DNA from 2 places in the Bacillus sp. MT94 genome. Region 1 is predicted to be linked to the other one. Evidence: riboswitches for the same ligand, from Rfam matches in the RefSeq annotation. Region 1 holds a riboswitch; the other holds the start of a gene.
The links. Region 1 has a riboswitch for lysine ahead of AC1Q51_RS00325 (aspartate kinase). Riboswitches for the same ligand answer to the same signal wherever they lie in the genome.
Positions count from the first base shown of each region.

Region 2: it holds a riboswitch for lysine, as region 1 does, so the genes downstream of both, AC1Q51_RS14535 (amino acid permease) here and AC1Q51_RS00325 (aspartate kinase) in region 1, are expected to answer to the same signal.

Region 1 covers NZ_JBXAEZ010000001.1:71,780-83,883, reverse strand. Annotated here, with positions in the region: gene AC1Q51_RS00375 (ketoacyl-ACP synthase III) at 1-67, shown strand, start outside; gene AC1Q51_RS00370 (MFS transporter) at 114-1,388, opposite strand; gene AC1Q51_RS00365 (MDR family MFS transporter) at 1,597-3,345, opposite strand; gene AC1Q51_RS00360 (PadR family transcriptional regulator) at 3,382-3,921, opposite strand; gene AC1Q51_RS00355 (polyphosphate kinase 2 family protein) at 4,074-4,877, opposite strand; gene AC1Q51_RS00350 (YozF family protein) at 5,282-5,746, shown strand; partial or broken gene AC1Q51_RS00345 (DNA mismatch repair protein MutT) at 5,776-5,931, shown strand; gene AC1Q51_RS00340 (YndJ family protein) at 5,961-7,586, opposite strand; partial or broken gene AC1Q51_RS00335 (DUF4166 domain-containing protein) at 7,592-7,915, opposite strand; partial or broken gene AC1Q51_RS00330 (hypothetical protein) at 7,858-8,136, opposite strand; lysine riboswitch at 8,328-8,514, shown strand; gene AC1Q51_RS00325 (aspartate kinase) at 8,717-9,946, shown strand; gene AC1Q51_RS00320 (VOC family protein) at 10,175-10,627, shown strand; gene AC1Q51_RS00315 (helix-turn-helix domain-containing protein) at 10,894-11,343, opposite strand; gene asnA (aspartate--ammonia ligase) at 11,486-12,104, opposite strand, start outside.
Region 2 covers NZ_JBXAEZ010000003.1:557,531-569,634, forward strand. Annotated here, with positions in the region: gene AC1Q51_RS14525 (DUF3626 domain-containing protein) at 1-863, opposite strand, end outside; partial or broken gene AC1Q51_RS14530 (glutamate racemase) at 976-1,215, opposite strand; lysine riboswitch at 1,325-1,506, shown strand; gene AC1Q51_RS14535 (amino acid permease) at 1,654-3,078, shown strand; gene AC1Q51_RS14540 (ABC transporter permease) at 3,139-4,338, shown strand; gene AC1Q51_RS14545 (catalase) at 4,529-6,526, shown strand; gene AC1Q51_RS14550 (type 1 glutamine amidotransferase domain-containing protein) at 6,550-7,065, shown strand; gene AC1Q51_RS14555 (hypothetical protein) at 7,123-7,290, opposite strand; gene AC1Q51_RS14560 (hypothetical protein) at 7,390-7,593, shown strand; gene AC1Q51_RS14565 (NAD(P)H-dependent oxidoreductase) at 7,710-8,264, opposite strand; gene AC1Q51_RS14570 (ester cyclase) at 8,254-8,793, opposite strand; gene AC1Q51_RS14575 (winged helix-turn-helix transcriptional regulator) at 8,963-9,301, shown strand; gene AC1Q51_RS14580 (MFS transporter) at 9,357-10,559, opposite strand; gene AC1Q51_RS14585 (TetR/AcrR family transcriptional regulator) at 10,773-11,351, opposite strand; gene AC1Q51_RS14590 (DMT family transporter) at 11,503-11,817, opposite strand; gene AC1Q51_RS14595 (DMT family transporter) at 11,820-12,104, opposite strand, start outside.

The DNA of each region.
Region 1 (12,104 bases):
TTTACTATACGGATTTGGTGGCGGACTTACGCATTTAGGACTTATTGTAGAGTGGAATTTAATTTAAGTGTATAAAAAGAGGTTCTAGTCAGTAACTAGAACCTCTTTTTCATTTAATTTCTTGCCCCTTTTCGAGACCATATCACAACAGGAATAAGTAATAACGCTAACACGCCTCCAGCCAATGACAATGCCGCATAACTTGAATTCGCTACTACCATACCTGACATTGCTCCACCAGAAGCTCCAGCTAGCGCAATAAAAACATCTATTTTCCCTTGTGTTTTAGCACGTGTAGACGGTGTTGTGGAATCAACGATTTGTGCTGTACCACTTATCAATCCGAGGTTCCATCCTAGCCCAAGTAAAGACAGAGCAACGATTAATAATAATAAAGAATCACTTGGCGCTATCGCAGCTATGACACCCGCTGCAAGTAAAATCACTCCACCAGCTATGCTCATTGTAGTTCGGCCAATTTTATCAATTAACATTCCTGTAACGAGAGATGGAAGATACATTGCACCTACATGAAAACCTATCACAAGTCCTACTGCACTTAAACCGTGACCGTGGTGTCCCATATGAACTGGCGTCATCGTCATAATCGCAACCATCACTATTTGCGTAAGTATCATTACGATTGCTCCAACTGTAATACCTCGTTTATTTTCTTTCGCTTCTTCTGTTATTGGTTGTCCTTTATATGTATGTTCCTGTTTATATCTTTCTATTATGTTAGCAATAATCAAAGGATCTGGACGAAGCATAACAAAAAGAACTAGACCCGCCAGTATAAATGCTGCTGCCGATAGTATGAACGGACCTGCAAGTTTAGGAACTCCAATTGAATGAGCAAAACTTCCCATTCCCCCTACTAAATTTGGTCCTGCAACTGCACCGAAAGTCGTCATTACCATCGTAATACTAACAGCCGTTGCTCTCTGCTTCTTATCTGCTAAATCTGTACCTGCATAACGAGCTTGTAGATTCGTGGCTGTACCGGCACCATATATAAGTAAAGAAATAAGTAAAAGAATAATACTATTTGTTAAAGCTGCCATTACAACACCAATTGCTCCAAATCCGCCTACTATAAACCCTGTTGCAAGACCTATCCGGCGTCCATATCGTTGCGAAAGCTTCCCTACTATGAAAGCTGCTAATGCCGATCCTAATGTAAACATAGCAGTTGGTAATCCTGCAAATGCATCTGTTCCAAGCATTTGCTGCGCAAGAAGTGCTCCCACTGTAATACCAGCAGCTAGTCCTGCACCGCCAAACATTTGTGAAATGCTGACGATTATTAACGTTCGTTTGTATAGTTTTTGTTGCTCTTCTTCTGTGTACACATGATTATCTATTAAAGCCCCTGCCTTATCTAGCAATTCCCCATCCTCCTTTTAAAATTAATCCCTCTTGTTAATGTACTATGTATAACGTTACATATTCAATGGCATTTTCCATTCCTTCCTTTCATTCTAAAAAACTTTCTAATCATACTCGACTTATCCCATGCTATATTAAAAATACTACTATTCACAATATGCAAGGAGAAAACAATGAAAAAAACAGGCTGCTATAGCCTGTTTTTCTTTACGCTTCTTCTACTAATCTTCCCCTTCTCTTTTTACTCAAAGCTTTCCCTTCCCAAAACAACAAACTTACGAAAGCACAAATTAAAATAATTGGCACACTTGCTTTATATAAATCTGTAAAACTCATTGCCATCTGATTCTTGGCATAATGATTCACATCATTCGAAAATGTGAGTACCTCTTTCTTTATACTTTCCTCTTGTTTTTCAACTTCTTTTGTCACTTGCCTCATAACTTCTTCTCTTTTTACATCTCTATATTCTACTGGAACTTCTCTTAATATTTCATCCGTCTTGTCGCGAATCAATTCTTCCTTTTTCTCTTTACTTAATCCCATTGTCATTGCATTTTGTTTCTTATTTATATTCGACTCTAAACTTTGATTCTCTATTTTCTCTTTAGTCATTTGTAAAATTTCAGTTTGCTCAGTACTATTCACATGAATAGTACGCACCTTTTCTTCTGCATAACGATATACTTTTTCTTTATTTACAGTTAAATTGTGAGTTAAATTAGAGACAAATATTGCAACCGCCAATACAATTCCAACTTGTCGTAACATTGATACAACACTTTGAGAAGCAGTTAACAGTTCTCCTTCAAATGAAGAAGCACTTAAAACTGTAATTGGCCCCACTACTAAACCATATCCAACACCTAATATCATACATGGAATAATAATTTCTATATTTGTTGAATTAACATTTATTATTTGCAACCAATAGTAGGAAAGCCCCATAACAAGAAATCCTGACAAAATAATAGTTACTTTTCCGAGTTTTTCAATTAAAGTTGCTGCAACTGGTGAGACAAAAAATATCATTGCTGAAATTGGTGTCACTAAAAAAGCCGCTTCAATTTCCGTTCGACCTTGTAGTTTCGTCAAGAAAGTTGGAAGCAATACAGTAACTCCAATTAAAAATAAATTACTCAATATAACAACGATTGACGCTCCGACAAACATTCGATCTTGAAATAACTTTAAATTCACCATTGGATTATGAATCTTTCGTTCTACTAAAACAAATAGAATAAGAGAAATAGTGCTAATTGCATAACAAGACAAAGCAATATTACTTTGCCATCCCCATGTATTACCTTTTACTAATATGAGAGTAAATGAAAAAATTGCTGTGCTACTTAATAGTAGTCCTATCCAATCTATTTTTGAGATAATACGTTCTTCATTTTTTATTTGTAGCATGATGCAACATAACACGATTCCTATTATACAAACCGGAACATTAACGAAGAACACCCATCTCCATCCTAAATTTTGCGTAATAATTCCACCTATTACTGGTCCCATAGCAGCTGACAATCCTTGTGTTACTCCTAAAATTGCAAGCGCAACATGCCTTTTAGCTAACGGCATAGCTGATACACCAATTACCATACTTGTTGGAAATAAAATTGCTGCCCCAATACTTTGTATAAAACGAGAAAAAATAAGAAAATCACCTGTATTAGCAAAAGCGCAAAGTACCGATCCACCACCAAAAATCACCAGACCAAGAATATACATCTTTGCTTTTCCAAAGATATCAGCTATCCGCCCTAACGGAATGGCAAGTACTGCAATCGTCATTGTATAAACATTTAATACCCAAGACATCTTTTCTAACGAAGTATTTACACTCGATTGTATTGCCGGTAAAGCTATATTCATAATTGTCGTATCAATCATACAAAGAAAGATACCTAGACACATTAAAAAGACAATCTTAATACCCTTTGATTGCTCCATCTTTATATACCCCTTTATTTATTGTGAACGCGTTTTTCATTCTTCTGTTTTATTGTTTTCTTTCGCCTCTAACTCTTCTAATTTTTTCTTCAAAGTCTCCACTTGTGCACTATACGATGCAATACCTACATCTAGTGAAATTTCTTCGACGAAAGTAATACCTACTCTCCACTTTTCATATTTCAATCGAAGATCTGCAATGTACGCTTCTTTTCTTTCAATTTCATCTTTAATCCATTTTTTTATTGTTACATCATCACTATAGTTACCAAAATACATTCTCATTAAAAAATCCGAACGTAAAACATCCTTCTCTACAGGTGTCTGCATGTATTGATAAAATTCTTCACGCCCCTCATCTGTAATAAAGTACATTTTCTTATTCGGTTTTCCCTCTTGCATGACAACCTCTTTTTTTATTTTCCCTTCATTCTCCAATTGTCGTAACGTTGGATAAATCATTCCAAAACTTCCATCAAAAAAATGAGTAAATACGTCTTCAAACACAATTTTAATATCGTAACCAGACAATTCCTTTTCCATTAATAAACCTAAAACAACATCTCTTCCCTTCAAAGTAAAACCCCCACATAGTATATAATCAATAATCATATCAACAATATTAATATGATTATTGATTATATACCTTATTCTGTTAATTGTAAAATGTTTCTAAATAAAAAAGCCCCATAATTTGGTTTCACCAATTCACAGGACCATTTTCTTTTTTACTCTTTAACACCTACATCTTGCAAAACTTCGATATCCTCTTTCATTTCATAATAATAAGAAGGCAATTCTATACCATGTTCTAAGAAATAATCCTCAATGAATGAAATAATAATTTTTAACGTTTTCACACGAGCATACAATTTATCGTTACTTTCAATAATATGCCACTTCGCATTTGGCTTACTTGTTTTTTCAAACATGTCTTCCATTGCTTCAACATATTCATCCCATTTTTCACGATTACGCCAATCTTCGTCTGTAATTTTCCATCTTTTCAAAGGATTTTTCTCTCTATCTTTAAATCTCTTTAACTGTTCCTCTTTACTTATATGGTAGAAGAACTTCCCTATTATGTAATGGTCATCTGTTAGTAGTTTTTCAAAATCATTAATCTCATCATATGCTCTCATCCACTCTTCCTTTGTAGCAAATCCTTCAACACGCTCAACTAACACACGACCGTACCATGAGCGATCAAAAATGGTGATTTGCCCGTACTGTGGAATTTTACGCCAGAAACGTTGCAAATAATGGTAACGTTTTTCATGAGGTGCAGGCGCTCCAATTGGATTTACTTGGAACCCACGCGGGTCAAGATGTTCCGTCACCCGCTTAATTGCCCCACCTTTACCAGCCGCATCCCATCCTTCCATAACAAGCATAACCGCGATTTTTTCTTCTTTCAAAATTTGCTGTAATGCTAATAAGTGCCTTTGATATTTTTCTAATTTCTTATTGTACTTAGATTTTGATTCAATTTTTTTCGTTAAGTCTACTTTAGCAAGATGTCCATTTTCCATAAAACAAATCCCCCTTGTTGTATGACAATGTTATTTTAACATATTTTTGGTAATTTTTTCATATCCTAAATAGCTGTGTAGAAACATCTCTACACAGCTTCCCTCTCTAATTTCACATATACAAGTACATTTAACTACATTAAAACAAATAATTTATACGGAACTCTTAGTATATTCTTTTTATTAAAACGTAAAAATAGCCCTTTTAAAAAGGGCGGCAATCTAAGTATAGAAAAAACAAATTTATTCTTTCTTACTACATACGTAATTATGCCAGCTATAAGAGTAGTGAATAAGATATTGATTCACTACTCACAATAACCACTTTACATTATATGGTATATTTACTTATGAAAAGAAGATAATAACAAGTAAATCCATTAAAGAATGGGAGCTCTCAAAAAATGAAACGAAAAATATTAACTCTCTTTACGCTTATATGTTTAGCACTACCAATGCAAGCTAGTGCTTACACATTTCAGTCACTACCGATTGCGTCAAAGTCTAAACAATGGTATGTCGAAATTGATAAATCTCATAACTCAAACAAGCAAGCAATCCAGCCAAAGCAAGGTGTATTTGATACGTATAGTTTACTCGTAAAAAACATCGGTCATGATGTATCAAACGTATCTGTGGAAATACTTGATAACAATCCTACCTCTAAAGCTACCTTTAAACCTACTACACCTAATGAAAATATTTCTAAAAGTCATACAAGCTTTGACTACATGGTATTCCCATTAGACTTTAATAGTCATAATTTTAAAGTTGTGATCACTTGGGAAGAAAAGAATTTCTCTTATAACGGCCATCCGGTAAATGAAGGTAAAAAAATGAAACAAACATTTGTATTTAATGAAGAATAAGTCCTAATTTCTTTAGGGCTTATTCTTTCTTATGGATACCAATCGATACAGCACTAAAGCTACCTATGCAAACTTGGTTTAAAGAAAGATTCCCATTATTTTTTGAAACAGGCACTTTTGAAATTCAACGTGTTTGGGATAATGAGCTAAATAAACAAATTTCTATGACAATTACCCATACATAAAAAAGCTTGGAAACCCATCCAAGCCTTTCTTACTTCTGTGCAATTTTTTCAATCTTATAATGAATATGTAAAAATTCAAGTCCAAATAGCCACATGCTATGATGAGCTGTTAACATTTTATCCTTACCCTCTGTAATGATGAAAGTCTCTGCTAACGGTAAACGGATTGTTAAGAACCGAGTATGTAAATAAATCCCCTCATCTCCCTGGCCATTTTCTCTTAACTTACTAGTAATGATTAAATCATGATTATCATTACATAGCCTCAAAATACCAGTCATATTCGAATAAGGTAAAGGCAAGGCGATATTCATATATGTCTCATCCTTATCTGTATGCTTTGAATAAAGAGCTACAAAAATAGATTCACCTGCTTCATTTTTCCTTAGCCAAGCCCTTACATTCTCTCTTCCATCTTCCTCATCCATTACACCAATGATAGAGCCATGCATCGTTTCCCACTTGTCGCCCATTCCTAAATGTATTTGTCCTACATGCTTGCTCATTTTCTCATAACAAAATGCAAATAGGCGGAACCAACGAGCCCATTTAATATTTGATTGCAACTCATACTCTGTTGTATTTTCATAAAAACGAATAATACTTAAAGGTACCTTCGTCACGTCAAATGACTCACTATGAAAATCAGTTATTTGATCAACTAAACCGTTGTATTCCTTACTGCCTACTAAATTGTCGCTATATAAAAAAGCCTCACCAATTGCCACACTTCCTCTTAATTTACTCATTGGTTTCCCATAGTATTTATAATTCGGAACACTCTTTTCGATCATCCAGCCGACAAATGCCGGTAACGCTACTCCAATTCCGTTGACAACACCGTGAATCCAAACCATTTGAGCAATTGTAATCGTCATTACATGCTTCAAATTCCCGTATGAGTATATAAGTGAGAACATAATTGTAACCATGAGTGTACTAGACGAAACGATTAAAAGAATCTTTGCACTGATAGCATTAAATTTTGCTCTCCAAACGTAAAATCCATATCCATAAATCGCACATAAATATAGGAGCACTGCAAAAAATTCAAATATTCTCGAGTATGTAATTCCTATTGCAACTGTCATAGGTGAAATCATGATGATAAACATAATAGCATCATATACTTTACTTCTCTTTTCTCTTTTTCTCCCTATTAAACCAGCTGATAATGGCAATAGAAACGCCGAATAATGAAAATGTGCAGCTGTGAGTAAAACAATGTCAGAGCTAAAATGCATAATTGAAAGTTTTGCTGCTGAAGCAAAAAACCAAAAACCACCTAAAAACAAATAAATAAACGCACTATCTATGGCGATCTCTTCTAACGGCTTCCATCCTCTTTCTAGCAATCTACTTACACCAAATAACGCAACGATTCCTGTATATACAAACCAAACTAGCGCAAATACATAGTGATTTGTGACGAAAGCTAGCATTGCACAAATTGCTGCGATTGGATATAAAAACGATACGAATTTATAAAATAATAAATACGATCCATCTCTTTTTCTTTTATCACTAATACAAAGTGACATTGGTATAAATAATAAAACAGATAATAATATAATTGCTTCAACAGGATTTATATTCGACCACTCATATATTAGAAAAACAACATAACAAGCAAGCCCAAATATTATATTTTTCATATCGTTTATTTCCTTTCCACAAATGTTCCCTTATATGAAAAAAGCGAGCCAATTAACGGGTTTCGTACTTGTACATGAATTCGAAAACACTGTAGTGTTGCATCATAACTTTCAACAATTTTTGCTTCACCATACAAAAATTTTGGTAACGGCATTTTTCTTCCAAACATATAAAACCATTGTTTCTTTGAAGAAATATGCATTGCCCCTAACTCATCGATATGAAAATGCAGTGTAGAAACGAGTAAATGTGGTTCGCCAAAATAATCTACAATTTCATTTTCGTTTCCATCCAATTGCATAACTGCGTTAAAATATCTTTTCTTATTTCACCTATTGATTCCCCTTCTCCAGCTATTTCAAGCCCAAATCCAATCTTTGTTTTATACAAAAACTTCTGTGGTTCTCCTTCTTTTTTCTCTAAATACGAAATTTCAGTAAAGCGAGCATCCCACTCTGTATGTATATCTGGTTCTTGCGTATATTCCCGTAATTTTCCCATCGTCGTGTTCATTTTTGTCGCAACATAAATAGGCTGTTTCCTTTTCATTCTCCCACCTCCTATGCACTATAAGTTTAATGTACATGCAATGAATTTATTTTGCTACATTTTTCACAAACTTCCTCAGAAAAAGAAAGAATTTTTAAAATATATATAAAACACTTGATTCCCCGAAAAATTTAAATTATTATAAAACAAATGTTACCAACAACTTCATAAATCAAACACTCTCGCCTAAAACGTGAGATAGAGGTTGCAATACTTATGAGTATTCTAATGGAGACACAGAGATGTCTATGAACTTAGATGAAAGGAAGTATTGCCGAAATTGATAAATTTCTCTGCATTTATCAATTGGGGCTGTTTTCGAATAGAAACAGAACTGTCATATGTACAGACGTGTATGTATGAAGAGCTATCTACAAAAAAGAGATATCATTTTTTATGATATTCCTTTTTTGGCGGTTTTTTTATTAGCTCCGTTTTCTGTTTCCCTTTTCCTGTAACAGCACCATCCTCACTTATTTGAGATGGTGTTTTTTGTTTGTCTTTCTGGTAACTACAGGAGTATTGGGATTTATATATTTCCTAATCTATTCTTAAAAATAGACGAAAGAAGGAATTTGCAATGGAAACAATTGTTCAAAAATTTGGTGGCACTTCTGTCGGAAGCGTCGAGCGCATTCAACATGTAGCAAATTTAATTATTGAAGAATATGAACGAGGTCATAGCGTTGTCTCTGTCGTTTCAGCAATGGGAAAAAGCACGGATGAACTTGTCGCACTCGCTAACGCAATTACAGAAAATCCAAGTAAACGCGAAATGGATATGCTTCTATCGACAGGAGAGCAAGTAACTATTTCATTATTAACAATGGCACTGCAAACAAAAGGCTATCGTGCAATTTCATTAACAGGATGGCAAGCTGGTATTACGACAGAATCTGTACATAGTAGTGCACGGATTACTGAAATTAATACAGATCGAATTCAGTCTTATCTTACTAAAGGCACGATTGTTATTGTAGCTGGTTTCCAAGGAGTCAGTGAAGATTTTGAAATTACAACGCTTGGACGAGGCGGTTCTGATACAACTGCTGTCGCATTAGCTGCTGCACTAAACGCAAAAAAATGTGATATTTACACAGATGTGACCGGCGTATATACGACGGATCCACGAGTTGTAAAAGATGCTTATAAATTAGATGAAATTTCTTATGACGAAATGTTAGAACTTGCAAACCTCGGTGCTGGTGTATTACACCCGCGTGCTGTTGAGTTTGCTAAAAATCATAATGTCATTTTAGAAGTTCGCTCAAGTATGGAACAAGAAAACGGAACAATTGTAAAAGGAGAATGTAACATGGAACAACAATCAATCGTTAAAGGTATTGCATTTGAAGATAATATTACACGCATCACAGTGAAAGGATTAGAACAAGGTTCACTTTCAACTGTTTTCTCTACATTAGCAGCGGCACATATTAATGTAGATATCATCATTCAAAGTATTACAAATGAAGGAACTGTTCATCTCTCCTTCTCCATCCATTCTAATGATTTAAGAGAAACATTAGAAGTATTGGAACAAAATCAAGAGGCACTTCACTATGAAGCAGTAGAATATGAAAATCATTTAGCAAAAGTATCAATCGTAGGATCTGGCATGGTATCTAACCCTGGTGTCGCTGCAAATATGTTTACTACTTTAAAAGAAGAAGATATTCATATTAAAATGGTAAGTACATCAGAAATTAAAGTGTCTGTCGTTATTGACCGCCTTCATTTAGTAACAGGTGTTGAGGCACTGCATCAATCATTTATGGCGAAAATTGAGCCTTTCGTGCAAATGAGCTAATTTGATATGTTCAGTAACACTTATAAAAAAATCATATTAATCTACTTCCTTCCTATTAAATAAAGGCTGTTCGTTAACAAGATGCTATATGACATATAAAAAAACACCTTGTCACATTTTCCTATACTACGACAAGGTGTTTTTGACTGAAAGGAATTTGTAACTACTTAGTAGTATAATTATGAGGATGATTAAATAATAAACTTTCATACATAAGGAGATAAGAATATGGCAAAAAACAAATTACTACGAATGGACAATGTCAGCATTGTTGTAGAATCTCTTGATAACGCAATCTCTTTCTTCGAGGAAATTGGCTTGAACCTCGAAGGGCGAGCCAATGTCGAAGGTGAATGGGCTGGTCGCGTAACTGGACTCGGCTCTCAGTGCGTAGAGATCGCTATGATGGTCACTCCAGATGGCCACAACCGAATTGAACTTTCGCGATTTCTCACCCCTCCTACTATAGCAGATCACCGAAAAGCTCCTGTAAACACCCTCGGTTATCTACGCGTCATGTTCACCGTTCAAGATATTGACGAAATGGTATCGAGACTCACTAAGCATGGTGCAGAGCTCGTTGGCGAAGTAGTTCAGTACGAGAACTCGTATCGTCTCTGCTACATTCGTGGAGTCGAAGGAATTTTAATCGGTTTAGCGGAAGAACTCGGTAATAAATAAGCAAGTGACGTTTTATAAAAAGGCACTATCATTGAATAAAACGTAGACTCTTAAGCGATTTTATTATTATATTTTGAACCCCGTCCTAGCTTTAGACCGGGGTTATGCTTGTTTGAGCTTTTAAAATTAAATAACTTTATTATCATTTTACATATAGATTTCAAGGATCTACCCAAATAGCTTTCATATTACCGATATCCCAAAATCATTATAATACAATAAAAATATTCGTTATACCCTTTCCTAGGAAATATAACTAACTCTTCTTACTTTTTATCACATATATCTTTTCGCTCTTTCTCTTGAAAAAACGATCTATATTCATTCAAAATAACTTTCTTCACATTCGAATAAAAAACCATCATGAATAGTGCAACTCCTAATACAAATACTTGTATTCCTTCATAATCAATGAATGCACTCATAATTAGCAATCCAAACCCAATATAAAAACCAAAATCATTCTCTTTCTCAAAATCCTCATCTTCTTCATCAATATGTATTTTTTCTTTAATATTCTGTTTCCCTTTTATTAACTCATCAAGCGTAACATTGTACATTTCGCTTAGTAAAATTAGATTATCAATATCAGGATAACTTTTATCATTTTCCCATTTGTACACTGCTTGCCTCGTCACACCAATCTTTTTAGCAACATCCTCTTGCGAAAACCCCTTTGATTCTCGTAGTTTTTTTAGCTGCTCTCCTATGCTCATAACGTCCCCTCCTTTAACAAATTATTACATAAAAAGAGATATAAATGAAAGAAACCATTAGTAAAACTCTCTGTAAACCATTCGTTTACACAATTTAAAAAAGAGGGAATAGCTCTATATTTAAGCTATTCCCTCACTTCTATTAAAACAGATGAATGTTTTCTTTTTTACAAGCTGCACGTAAATCGTCAGGCCATACAGAAGATTGAACTTCACCGATATGTGCTTTACGTAAGAAGTACATGCACATTCTTGATTGTCCAATGCCACCGCCGATTGTTAATGGTAGTACGTCTTCTAATATACCTTTATGGAAATCATACTCACGTTTGAAGTCTTCACCAGTTTTCGTTAACTGCTCATCAAGCGATTTACTATCAACACGAATTCCCATTGATGATAACTCAAATGAAGATTGTAGTACTGGGTGCCAGAATAAAATGTCACCGTTTAATTTCCAATCGTCATAATCAGCTGCGCGTCCGTCATGCTTTTCACCTGAACGAAGTGCATCACCAATTCCGATAATGAAGACTGCACCGTGTTCTTTTGCAATTGCATGCTCACGATCTTTCGGTGTTAATTCTGGATATTTATCTTCTAGTTCTTGGGAAGTAATGAAAACAATCTCTTCTGGTAAATACTTTCCAAGGAACGGATATTTTTCAAATAAATGATCTTCTAAATCTTTGAATATTCCATAAATTGTTTGTACTGTTTTTTGTAAGTAATCGACAGTACGCCATTCTTTTTGAACGATT
Region 2 (12,104 bases), on a different contig from region 1:
ACCGCAAGTACAAAACCGATGTGCCAATACAAATCAATAGCATACTTCAGGCAAATTTCTTCTAAAACTCTTCCTACATCCGTACCCTTAAATGAAGGATCTGCAACAAGCACCTCTACGTCTTCTTTAAGAGAAATCTCTCCATGAATCTGCGCTTCAATATAATGATTAAGATTACGGGCTGGCTCTTTGCTTACTAAATCTATAAACGGCCTTTTCAGATTAGCCAATAAATGATTAATTATTATTGTTGGAGTCAAATTTCCTTCACCAATTGCAAAATCTCTTACGAATGCCTCTTCCAAAAGAGCAGCTAAAATCATATCAAACTCCTCATAAGTCCCCTTTTCTTTCGGATCTTGATGTGAATCTAAATATGTATATGTAGAGCGCGAAGAAACTTTTGGAGATAAGAGAAAATAACAGGATCCAAAACGCGGAGCCGGCCCATCTGGATGTAACATCAAATTTAGCGCTCCGTATTTTGGACGTTGATCATTCGTTACGCCTTCTAATTGATATGCCCCTCCAAATATTCTCTTTTCCCAAAGGTCACGTTCACCACCAGGGTAAGCAGATACGCTTCCATTAGATAGCAACGTTTCAAATTGACTTTTATATACTCCTTGCTCAAACAGTGCTTCAGCAACTCTTTTCATATTCGAATCTAGTCTGTCTGGATGAAAGTGTAAAGCAATCCTTGCATGAGATTTTAAATTAGCGACAGCTTCTTCAAATATTTCATCTGTAATATTAGACATTTTAAGTATATGATTAATCGTTGCTTTAGCCCTACGTTTTTCGTTCTCTGCATATTTTGAAATATATTCTAAAGCAAATAATTGAGATCTTGATAATTCCATAATCCAATCTCCCCTTTAATTGAAATGACCTTAATCCTTTCAATTAAAAGTGCATTTTTTCCTTCTTATGCAACTAACCTAATTTATTGAACAAAAAGTACTTTAATACAGTCTAATTACAGATACGAGCATTCTTTACGGGTAAATCCACACATTCTACAGAAATGTGATATCCTAGCCATCGCTCAGCAATATGTTCAAATGATAAAACAGATCCCGTTGTAAAAAAACGATGCTTCGGATTCAGATTGTCAGACAAAATTCCTTTGTGCTGTAAAATGGTACTTAACTCTATCGCTGTTTCTTCTGCAGAACTAATAATCGTTACATCTTCTCCTAACCCCCTTTTTAATCACAAACTCTTCTCTATAATCTGATTATTACTATATCCATTGACGTATAAAAATACATTTGTTACTCTTAAAGACGTTAATTTAATATTTAAATCCTCATTCGTATCTCGGTGAGGTAGAGGTTGCAATCATTAAGAGTATCATTTCAGGAGATGTAGTGGCATTGATGAAGGAATGAGAAAGGAATGGTTGCCGAAGTAAGTCGTGTCCACCATGCACGCTTGCTGGGTCTGCATTTAATAAGTGCAGAACTGTCACAAACGTTTCGTTTGTGGAGAGCTATCGAGAGGTATGTCGTGGGTTTCTTATAAGATAGAAAGCATGTAGCGGCAGATTACGTGCTTTTTTTGTTTTGTTTGGGACTTCTCTTCCTGACTCAGGAAGACATACATATCTCCTCGCTTGACTTGGTTATACTAACTTTGGAGGTATTTTCTATGCAACAAAAAAAATGGGGCTTTTGGGTACTAACAGCTTTCGTTGTCGGTAACATGGTTGGCGCTGGTATTTTCATGGTGCCAAGTACGTTGGCACAAACAGCAAGCCCACTCGGTGTCACTTTAGCTTGGTTAACAACAGGATTTGGTGTTTTAATGCTAGCTCTTGTTTTCGGTAATTTAGCAATTCGTCGTCCTGATTTAACGACAGGACCACAAAGTCATGCATATGCTTTATTCTCAACACCAAAAAAGAAAAAAATGGCTGGTTTCAGTATGGTATGGGGATATTGGGTTGCAAACTGGGCAAGTAACGTTGCCATCATTACATCATTTGCGGGATATTTATCACTCTTCTTCCCAATTATGAAAGATACGCGACTGCTATTTTCAATCGGTTCTTTTAACATAGAAGTCGGAAAACTAATTACATTTACGATTTGTTCCATCTTACTTTGGGGAACTCATATTATATTAACAAATGGTGTAAGCGGAGCTGGAAAACTAAACTTCTTAGCAACAACAACGAAAGTAACTGGATTCCTTTTATTCATCGTCGTTACGTTATTTGCATTCGAAGCTTCTAAATTTGGACAATGGTACACACCGATGATCGATAAATCAGGTGCATCACACGGTCTTCTTTCACAAGTAAATTTAGCGGCTCTTACAACGCTTTGGGCGTTTATCGGAATTGAATCAGCCGTTCTTTTATCAAACCGTGCTGTTTCTCCAAAAACGGTAAAACGTGCAACAGTTGCGGGATTACTTATTACAGTTGCGATTTACTTAGGAATTACAATTTTAACAATGGGTGTACTTCACGTTGATAAATTACAAGCTTCTGAACGTCCATTAGCAGATGCATTAAACGCTGCAATGGGTCATGGCGGTGGGAAACTGATGGCATTACTTGCTCTTACTTCCCTGTTCGGTTCTATCTTAGGCTGGATTTTATTAAGCTCAGAAGTACCTTATCAAGCAGCAAAAGAAGGTTTCTTCCCTTCCTTCTTCACGAAAACAAACAAAAAAGGAAGTCCAATTTACTCATTACGATTAACAAACATTATGTCGCAAGTGTTCCTATTCTCAACATTATCAGGAACCATTGCGGAAGCTTATACATTCGTTATTACCGTATCAACACTGGCCTACCTCATTCCATATCTCGTTTCACCAATCTTCCAGTTAAAACTAGTCGCAACTGGTGAAACATATAAAAATGAAATGCGGGCAAGAATTACAGATGGCATAGTCGCAGTTATCGCACTTTGCTACGCACTATGGGTTATTAAAACCGGCGCATCCGATATAAAAACGTTCCTTCTCGGAATTGGTTTATTCGTAATTGGATTTGCTTTCTATCCATTAATGAATCGTGATCAGAAAAAAAATAACGAAAAGAAAAACGGGCAAGTTGCATAACGCAATTTGCTCGTTTTTTCTTTTGTAAAACATATATAATAGAACAAAGAGGTGAAAAACATGTCAATCGAATCGCTTTGGAGCAGTCGCTTCCAACAACATATTCAAAATATCATTACATACTTTGCACGTATGATTAACGGTTTACTATATAGCTTTATCTTTATTTCATGCGTTGGCGCATACTACTATGCTCAGTTTCTAAAAACATCTCCTTCTAAAGGAATATCTTTACTACTCATCACGATTGTACTTACATTCATTATAACGAGATGCCCTATCCGTACATTTATTCAAAAACCTGATGCTGTCTATTTACTAGCACTAGAAGAGAAATTAACATCTTATTTCAAAAAATCTCTTCTATACAATTACATCATTCAGCTTTTCCCATTGTTATTTACGTTCCTTATTCTCGTTCCACTTGCTATGCAATCATTGCAATTAACTGTACCTTTTTTGTGTACAATCTTTATCGTATTAATGATTACGAAAGCTTGGAACATGTACATACATTGGATGTGGCGTGATAGTCACGACAAAAACATATGGCTGATCATCCGTATTACTTGTAATGCCTTAATCATTTACATGCTGTTTTATTCCGCAAATGTTCTCATATTGGGCGGACTACTCTTACTACTTGCTTTCCTACTTCTATATACGAAAAAACAGCCTACAAAACGAATACCTTGGGATTACATAATCGAGCAAGAAGAAAAAATGAACGTTCGTTTTTATCAATTTGCTAGCATTTTCACAGATGTTCCGCAACTGAATAAACAAGTAAATAAAAGAAAATGGCTTACAAATTGGATTGAACCTTTATTACATAAAAAACGAGCAACTTTCTTCTACTTACATACACTAGCATTTTTACGTGGAAATGATTATTTCGGTATATATATTCGCTTAGGATTGATCGGTGCTTTCGCCTTATATTTCATACCAAACATATACGTAAAAGGCGCTAGCGCTTACATCGTTCTATATATGATTTCTATGCAGCTCCGTTCACTGTGGAAATATTTTTCGGGAAATATTATTGTAGCATTATATCCGATTGGTACTGAAGAAAGAATGAAGCAATTTCTTAGCTTAATTTTCATATTACTAAGCATTCAACTCATTGTATTTTCAATTGTTATACTCATTGCTACAGGTCAATTTTTACATAGCCTTATCATTATGATTATTGGGTTACTCTGGATCAAATTTATTATTGTACCAAAAACGAAGCAAAGAATTTCCGCATTTTAACGAAAAGAATTATCTTAAAAGCCAAGGAGAAAATAAATTTTCTCCTTGGCTTTTTATTTTTCTTCCTCAAACAAGAATCATTGAAACAACCGGTATTTTATGATTTTTACATACAAAGACGATAATACATGTTTACGACCTAATAAAAAGGGTATCTATTAATTAACAGAGTAAAGGAGGGGCCTATATTGTGAATAAAAAAACGGAACAATTGAAGCATCACGTTACTGACAATCAATGCAAACATGCTTTAACAACAAATCAAGGGGTAAAAATAGCTGAAGATGAATTTTCTTTAAAGATGGGCTTAAGAGGCCCAACCTTAATGGAGGATTTCCACTTTCGCGAGAAAATGACCCATTTTGATCACGAACGAATTCCCGAAAGGATTGTTCATGCACGCGGGGTTGGCGCTCATGGTTATTTTCAGCTTTATGAATCTTTAGAAACATATACGAAAGCAGATTTTCTTACTAATCCTTCAAAAAAAACACCTGTATTTGTACGGTTCTCAACCGTTCAAGGTTCTAAAGGATCCAACGACACAGTAAGAGATGTACGCGGATTCGCCACAAAATTTTATACAGATGAAGGAAACTATGATTTAGTGGGTAATAATATGCCAGTATTCTTTATCCAAGATGCTATTAAATTTCCTGATTTTGTCCATGCAGTTAAACCAGAACCACATAATGATATTCCTCAAGGAGCTAGCGCTCATGATACCTTTTGGGACTTTGTTGCGCATAGTCCTGAGTCCACTCATATGGTCATGTGGCAAATGAGCGACCGAGCTATTCCGCGTAGTTTACGAATGATGGAAGGTTTTGGAGTTCACACATTTCGACTCATTAACGCAGAAGGAAAAGCCCATTTCGTAAAGTTTCACTGGAAACCTACCCTCGGGGTTCATTCATTAGTATGGGATGAAGCTCAAAAGATTGCCGGGAAAAATCCTGATTTTCATCGTCAAGATTTATACGAAGCAATTGAAAAAGGGGATTATCCTGAATGGGAGCTTGGATTACAGCTAATTCCAGAAGAAGATGAACATAAATTTGATTTTGATATTTTAGATCCAACGAAATTATGGCCAGAAGAAGAAGTTCCCGTAAAATTAGTTGGTAAAATGACACTGAACAAAAATGTTGATAACTTCTTTGCTGAAACAGAGCAGGTAGCTTTTCACCCTGGTCATGTCGTACCAGGTATTGATTTTTCAAATGACCCTCTTCTGCAAGGAAGATTATTCTCCTATACAGATACACAATTATCTCGTTTAGGGGGCCCTAATTTCCATCAAATTCCTATTAATCAGCCTGTATGTCCTTTTCATAATAATCAACGTGATGGTATGCATCAAATGCAGATTCATCGCGGTCAAACAAGCTATCATCCTAATGGATTAAATAACAATCAACCTGCAACCGTCCAAGCCGAACAAGGAGGATATGAACATTATCAAGAAAAGATTGATGGGCATAAAATTAGAGGTCGCAGTAAAAGCTTTCTTAACTTCTATTCTCAGGCTAAACTTTTCTACAATAGTATGAGCCCTATTGAAAAGCAGCACATAAAAGAAGCTTTTTGCTTTGAAGTTGGGAAGTGTAAATCAGACATGGTGAAGGCAAATGTAATTGCTCTTCTAAACCACGTCGATCGTCAATTAGCACAAGAAGTCGCTAACATTATTGGAGCTCCTTTACCTAAGGTAAATCACGAAGTAAATTCAGATGCAAAATCACCTGCACTAAGTATGTCCAATACTATTTTTAAATCTGATTCCAAAAATGTTGCAATTCTATTAAATGGTGACCCAAGCGTCTCACTTCTGTCCGAATGGATTCAAACTTTTGTACAACACCGAATTAACTATAGCATCATAGATAATAAAATTTATCAGTTCAATGATTCCATTAAAGTAACTGATACTTATACAACAACAGACTCCTCCCTTTTTGATGCAGTATTAGTGTTTAGTAGTGAGTCTGTCATTCAACCCCCTGTTTTAGAATTTGCAGAAACTACTTTTAAACATTTTAAACCGATAGCTCATGTCCTTAGTAATCCTCATGCTTTGGACCATAGTAAGATTAAACTGGATGGAGCAGGAGTTTACAACTTAACAAATACTTCAATTGAATCATTTATAGAAGGCATTGCCCAAGGAAGATTCTGGAGCCGATAATATAATATAAGGAGCGGATTAGAATGAGTAAAAAAATTGCTATTTTAATAACGGATTATTTCGAGGACACAGAATACACAGAGCCAGCAGAAGCTTTTAAACAAAAGAGATATGAATTAACAACTATTGAAGCAGAAAAAGGTAAAACGGTACACGGTAAGCAAGGAAAAAGTGAAGTCGTGATTGATAAAAGTATTGATGATGTTTCTCCAGAGAACTTTGATGCCCTCTTCATACCGGGTGGATTTTCTCCAGATATACTTCGTGCCGATGAACGTTTTGTTCGCTTTAGTAAAGCATTTATGGATGCGGAAAAACCTGTTTTCGCTATTTGTCACGGACCTCAGCTACTCATCACTGCACAAACACTTGAAGGACGCGATGTAACTGGATATAAATCTATTGAAGTCGATTTGAAAAATGCCGGCGGGAACTTTCATGACAAAGAGGTTGTCGTATGTCAAAATCAGCTAGTAACAAGTAGACAGCCAGAGGACATCCCAGCGTTTATTGAAGAATCGTTGCGTATATTAGGATAACTACTTCGGTTAACTAACCTCCTTTTATTTACATGAAAATAATGAATCAGTGGGGTTTTATTCATCCCCCACTGATTCATTAGCCCTCATCAACTGGTCGTTTACAGGAAATCCGACCACCACAAATAGCAAGATAAATAAAAAGAGGGGAATCCAAAAGTTCAGTTTTAATAATCTTTTGGATTCCCCCCTTTTCTCGCCCCAAAATTCCTTATCACTTTTCATAGGCAGTTCTCATATAGTGAAAATGACTATATAATTCCTATCCATAAGTTAAATAATGATTTCGCACATATATAAATACAAAAGATGGGAGCCTTATTTATGAATAACAATCCACCTTCAACGCCCCAAGACAACTCCGAAAACAATAGCCGTGATATTACACTGCAAACATTAAGGGTCATCGGACTCGTCGTCCTTATTAGTGGTTATATCCTCGTTGCGCTCTCTGAAGTAGGTGAGCTGAAAACCTTATTAACAAATCCGAATGCTAACCCTGATTTGGCTGAAGTTGATCCGTTTTAAAAAGAATAACATATCACCCTTCCTAAAAAAACGTAACAACTGATTCATTCAGCTGGGCAAATTTTGCGAAGTTATGGATAGAGTCATCCCCGCATTAAATACGGGGATGACTCTAATTATTGAATAACTTCTTCTAAATGATTCTTCAAGTTCCCTAAATACTTCTCTATATCCGGATTCTTCACCACATCATAACAAGCAAAACTCTTTAACGGACTCATACCGAGAAACTTTTGCACTCGGTGTAAATGACTAAGCGCTGATTCTAAACTTTCTCCTTCAAAGAACTTCGTCTTATCTCCAAATGCTTTTTCAGGTGCATTCCAAGTTGTAGAGAACATATACTCTTTCTCTTTTAATAAACCACCTGTTCCATATTCATCTGCACCTTTAAAGAACAAACCGTATTCATATACTTCATCCATATACGTTTTAAATAAGCCTGGAACACTAAACCAGTAAATTGGTGTTTGATAAATCACAACATCAGACCATAAAAACTTCTCTTGTTCTTCTTTAATATTGTAACCATCTTGAATCGTTGTTGTTTTCACATGATGATTCTCGCCTAATACAGTAACCATATAATCTACTAACGTTTTATTTAATCGTCCTTCCTTTGTACCGTATTTTTCATCGTTTTTCTCTCCCCTATATGATCTACTCTTCAGCTATTAAGCCGAGTTGCTGCTGTAGTGTAAGATTATCTTCTAAATGCCAATCTTCCGTTATCTTTCCGTCTTTCACATGTAAAATATCAATTGCAAAAAAATTAATTTTCTTACCATTATGCGTTCCTGTAAAAGAAAGACGGGCCGTTACTTTATCACCAACAACTAATAAGTCTTCAATCTCGCAATGTATATCAGGCACAACTTTACGAAAATTTTGCGCTGCAAACTTTAATCCTTCAATGCCTTGTGGTCGCCCTTTCGGCAATGTATTATCGAAGAAATCTTTAGTAACAGTCTGCGGAATAAGTTCCTCCTTACCTGTATCCCAAAATGCATAAAAACGCTGCGCCGCATGAACCATTTCTGTCGCTTCTTTTTTACTTAGTGAGGGATCAATTGTCATTGCTTTTGGCTTTGGCATTTCTTTTAATAACTGAACTTCAGTTTTTTGTTCCACACCACATGCTACAAGCACAATACAAATAACAAACAAACTAAGAAATCTAAATAACTTTTTTATCCCCATGGAAATCACCACCTCCTTATATAAATCCTTTTTGTTTCGTATTGCTATTGTATATGCACTAACTTCCTTTATGGAAGTAGTGATATTTTTTTCATATAGTTACCAAAAGTATAGTTTTGTGATACTATAAAGCAAATTCATCCAAAAAAATTTTATGGAGGCTAGTTCCATGAACGATATAAATCCAGTTGAATTAACGAAAGGTTTACCTGGCATACCTTGTCCCATCGCTAAAACGCTTGATGTAATTAGTACAAAATGGACGTTTTTAATCATTCGTGATCTTCTTATCGAAGGAACATTACGCTTTAGTGATTTACAAAAATCAATGGATGGTATTAGTCCAAAAACATTATCGCTTCGACTAAAAGAATTAGAGTCTCAAGGCATTATAACGAGAAAAGTATATCCAGAAGTTCCGCCTCGTGTAGAGTACACATTAACGGATAAAGGAAAGCAATTAGAGGGGATTTTTATTGAATTAAAACGGTTTGGATTAAGCTTATAAAATGAAACTTTAATCAGGATAAAACAAAAACCCCTTACCGTCGTAAGGGGTTTTATTACTTCGCAAAACTTTCAGCCAACTGTTTCTCTCTCCACATAAATGTAATGCCGAGACCAACTATTAAAACAACGCCTGAAAATGCATATGGATAATGAATATTCATATCAAATAATATTCCGCCCATCGCTGGTCCTGCGATATTTCCTAAACTCGTATAAGTCGAGTTCATACCAGCGACGAATCCTTGCTCTTTTCCGGCTGCTTTTGATAAAAATGTCGTTAAAGCTGGACGAAGTAAATCAAATGCTAAGAAAATGAAGCAAGTAACGAGAAGTACAATCCAATAATTAAAGACTACAGTTGAGACGAATGCTAATACTGCACCTACAATTAAACATATTTGAATTAACACTTTCTCACCGAACATGTCTACCAATTTGCCAAACATAAATACTTGCACAACTACCCCAAAGATTGAACTAATTGTAATAATTGCCGCAATATCTTTCGGCGAGAAACCAAATTTATGATCAGAGAATAAGCTAAACACTGTTTCATACGCTGATAATCCGAATGCGAGTACAAATACGATAATAAATGCAATTGCATACATTGGATGTAATGATTTCTTTAAATCCCCAATAAAACTTGATTCTTTCGTATTAGAAGAAATCTCTGCAAGTTCTTCTTTCGTTAACGGTTCTTTTAAAATAAAGATCGAAATCACACATGCTATAAAAGCAATTACTGCTGCAACGAAAAACGGCACACGTATACCGTATTCTGCAATAAATCCGCCGATTCCAGGCCCTATAATGAATCCAGTACTAATAGCCGCAGATAAGTATCCCATCGCCTTTGGACGTTCCTGAATAGATGTAATATCCGCAACATATGCCGTAACACCAGGCATAATAAAAGCAGCACTAATTCCGCCTAATACCCTTGCTACATAAAGCATCCATACATCTTTTCCTAATCCAAAAAGAAGCTCTGAAACACCAAAAATAAATAATCCAATGATTATCATTTTCTTTCTACCGTAAAGATCAACCCACCGGCCTGTAATAGGTGAAGTAATGAGCTGTGCCATTGCAAACACTGCAACGAGATATCCCATCGTCTTCCCTGTTAAACCCATATCATTCATAAAGGACGGCATAACCGGAATGATTAATCCAATCCCTAAAAAAGCGATAAATATATTACTCAAAAGAATGACCAATACCATCTTTTGTTCTTTTATCGGTTTCTTCACTTTTTAACACCTCTTCCCGTAAGTTCCTCTCAAAAAATAATGCCCAAGAAGCTTTTTCTCTATCCTTCTATTTGTGGGCTAGTCATGAGTAGAGATGCCCCCTACTCGTTAGAATTTCACACTATCCTTCCACACATACATACGCATTAGGTGAATGACTATCATTCAGTTTTCCTCAAAAATGAACCTACCTTTTCAGACAGGTTCATCTCACTATTTCTTTATATGTAGTGCATGTGTTAAAAAATCTAGTACTTCTGCCTTTTGTAGCTCGACTTGCTCATCATCTTTATGATCATATAGATACACTTGTTCCGCTGCTGATTCAACTAGAGCGATAAATAACTTCGCTGTTCGCTCTGCGTGAACCGAATCACGAATTTCACCAGCTTCTTTTGCCTCATTTAAAAATTCACTTAGCCACATATAAAGGGGCTCATACACAGCTTCCCATTCTTTTATATGTTCTGTAGATGCAAGACCAGCATACATTAAAGCTTGTATTTCACGATATTCAGCTATAAAGTGAAACACCGCATCTATTACTTGCGTCACTTTACTTGAGAAAGGCGCATCGTTTTGCACTTTTTCTTTCACTGCAAGTATCATCTTTTCAACCATCACTTCTGCTATTGCAGGCATAACAGATAACTTAGAAGGAAAATATAAATAGAAAGTTCCTTGCGCAATGCCAGCTAATTTCACGATATCAGAAATCTTCGTTTTTTCGACGCCCTTTTCCTGAAACACTTCAATAGCTGCATAGACAATTTTCTCTTTTTTATTCATCATCTAAACCCTTTCACACGCATATTGAATGACTGTCACTCATTTTATAAGATAATCGATTGTACTGTCAATGATAGTGAACTCTAAGAGGAAATCATTTTTTTATAATAAAATCTCCTAATAAACAATTAGGAGATAAAAATACAATATACCTTTAAGAAAGTGCCTTTAATCCTGTCACTCCACATACAATAAGAAACACACTAATGATACGCGCTTTACTTTTCGACTCACCAAACAAGAACATGTTTAACAAAACTGCACCTGCTGTTCCGATACCAATCCAAACCGCATACGCGACACTTACTTGTAAAAATAAGAAGGAAGTATACAAAAATGCGAAGGATGTAGCAAACCCACCTATATAAATCGCACCATTGGCTAATGTCTTATCTTTACTATACATTTTAAGTCCTATCACACCGACTATTTCACTAATTGCAGCACAAAATACGAAAAACCAACCCATTTTTAAGCAGCTCCTTCCACAGTTTCTTCTTTATTGTCAGCTAACTTTAAACCGATAACGCCGGCTACTACCATAAGAATGAAGAATAGTTTGCCTGCGCTGAAACTTCCACCGAAAAGAAATACATCCATTAAGAAAGTACCTACCGTACCAGCTCCAGCGAAAACAGCATATACAGTTCCTGTTGCAAGATGTTCACACGCTTTAGAAAGGAAGTGAAAATCAACAGCGATAACTCCTAAAATAATAATCCAATGCCACCAAGTATTAGCCGTATTAAAACCAAA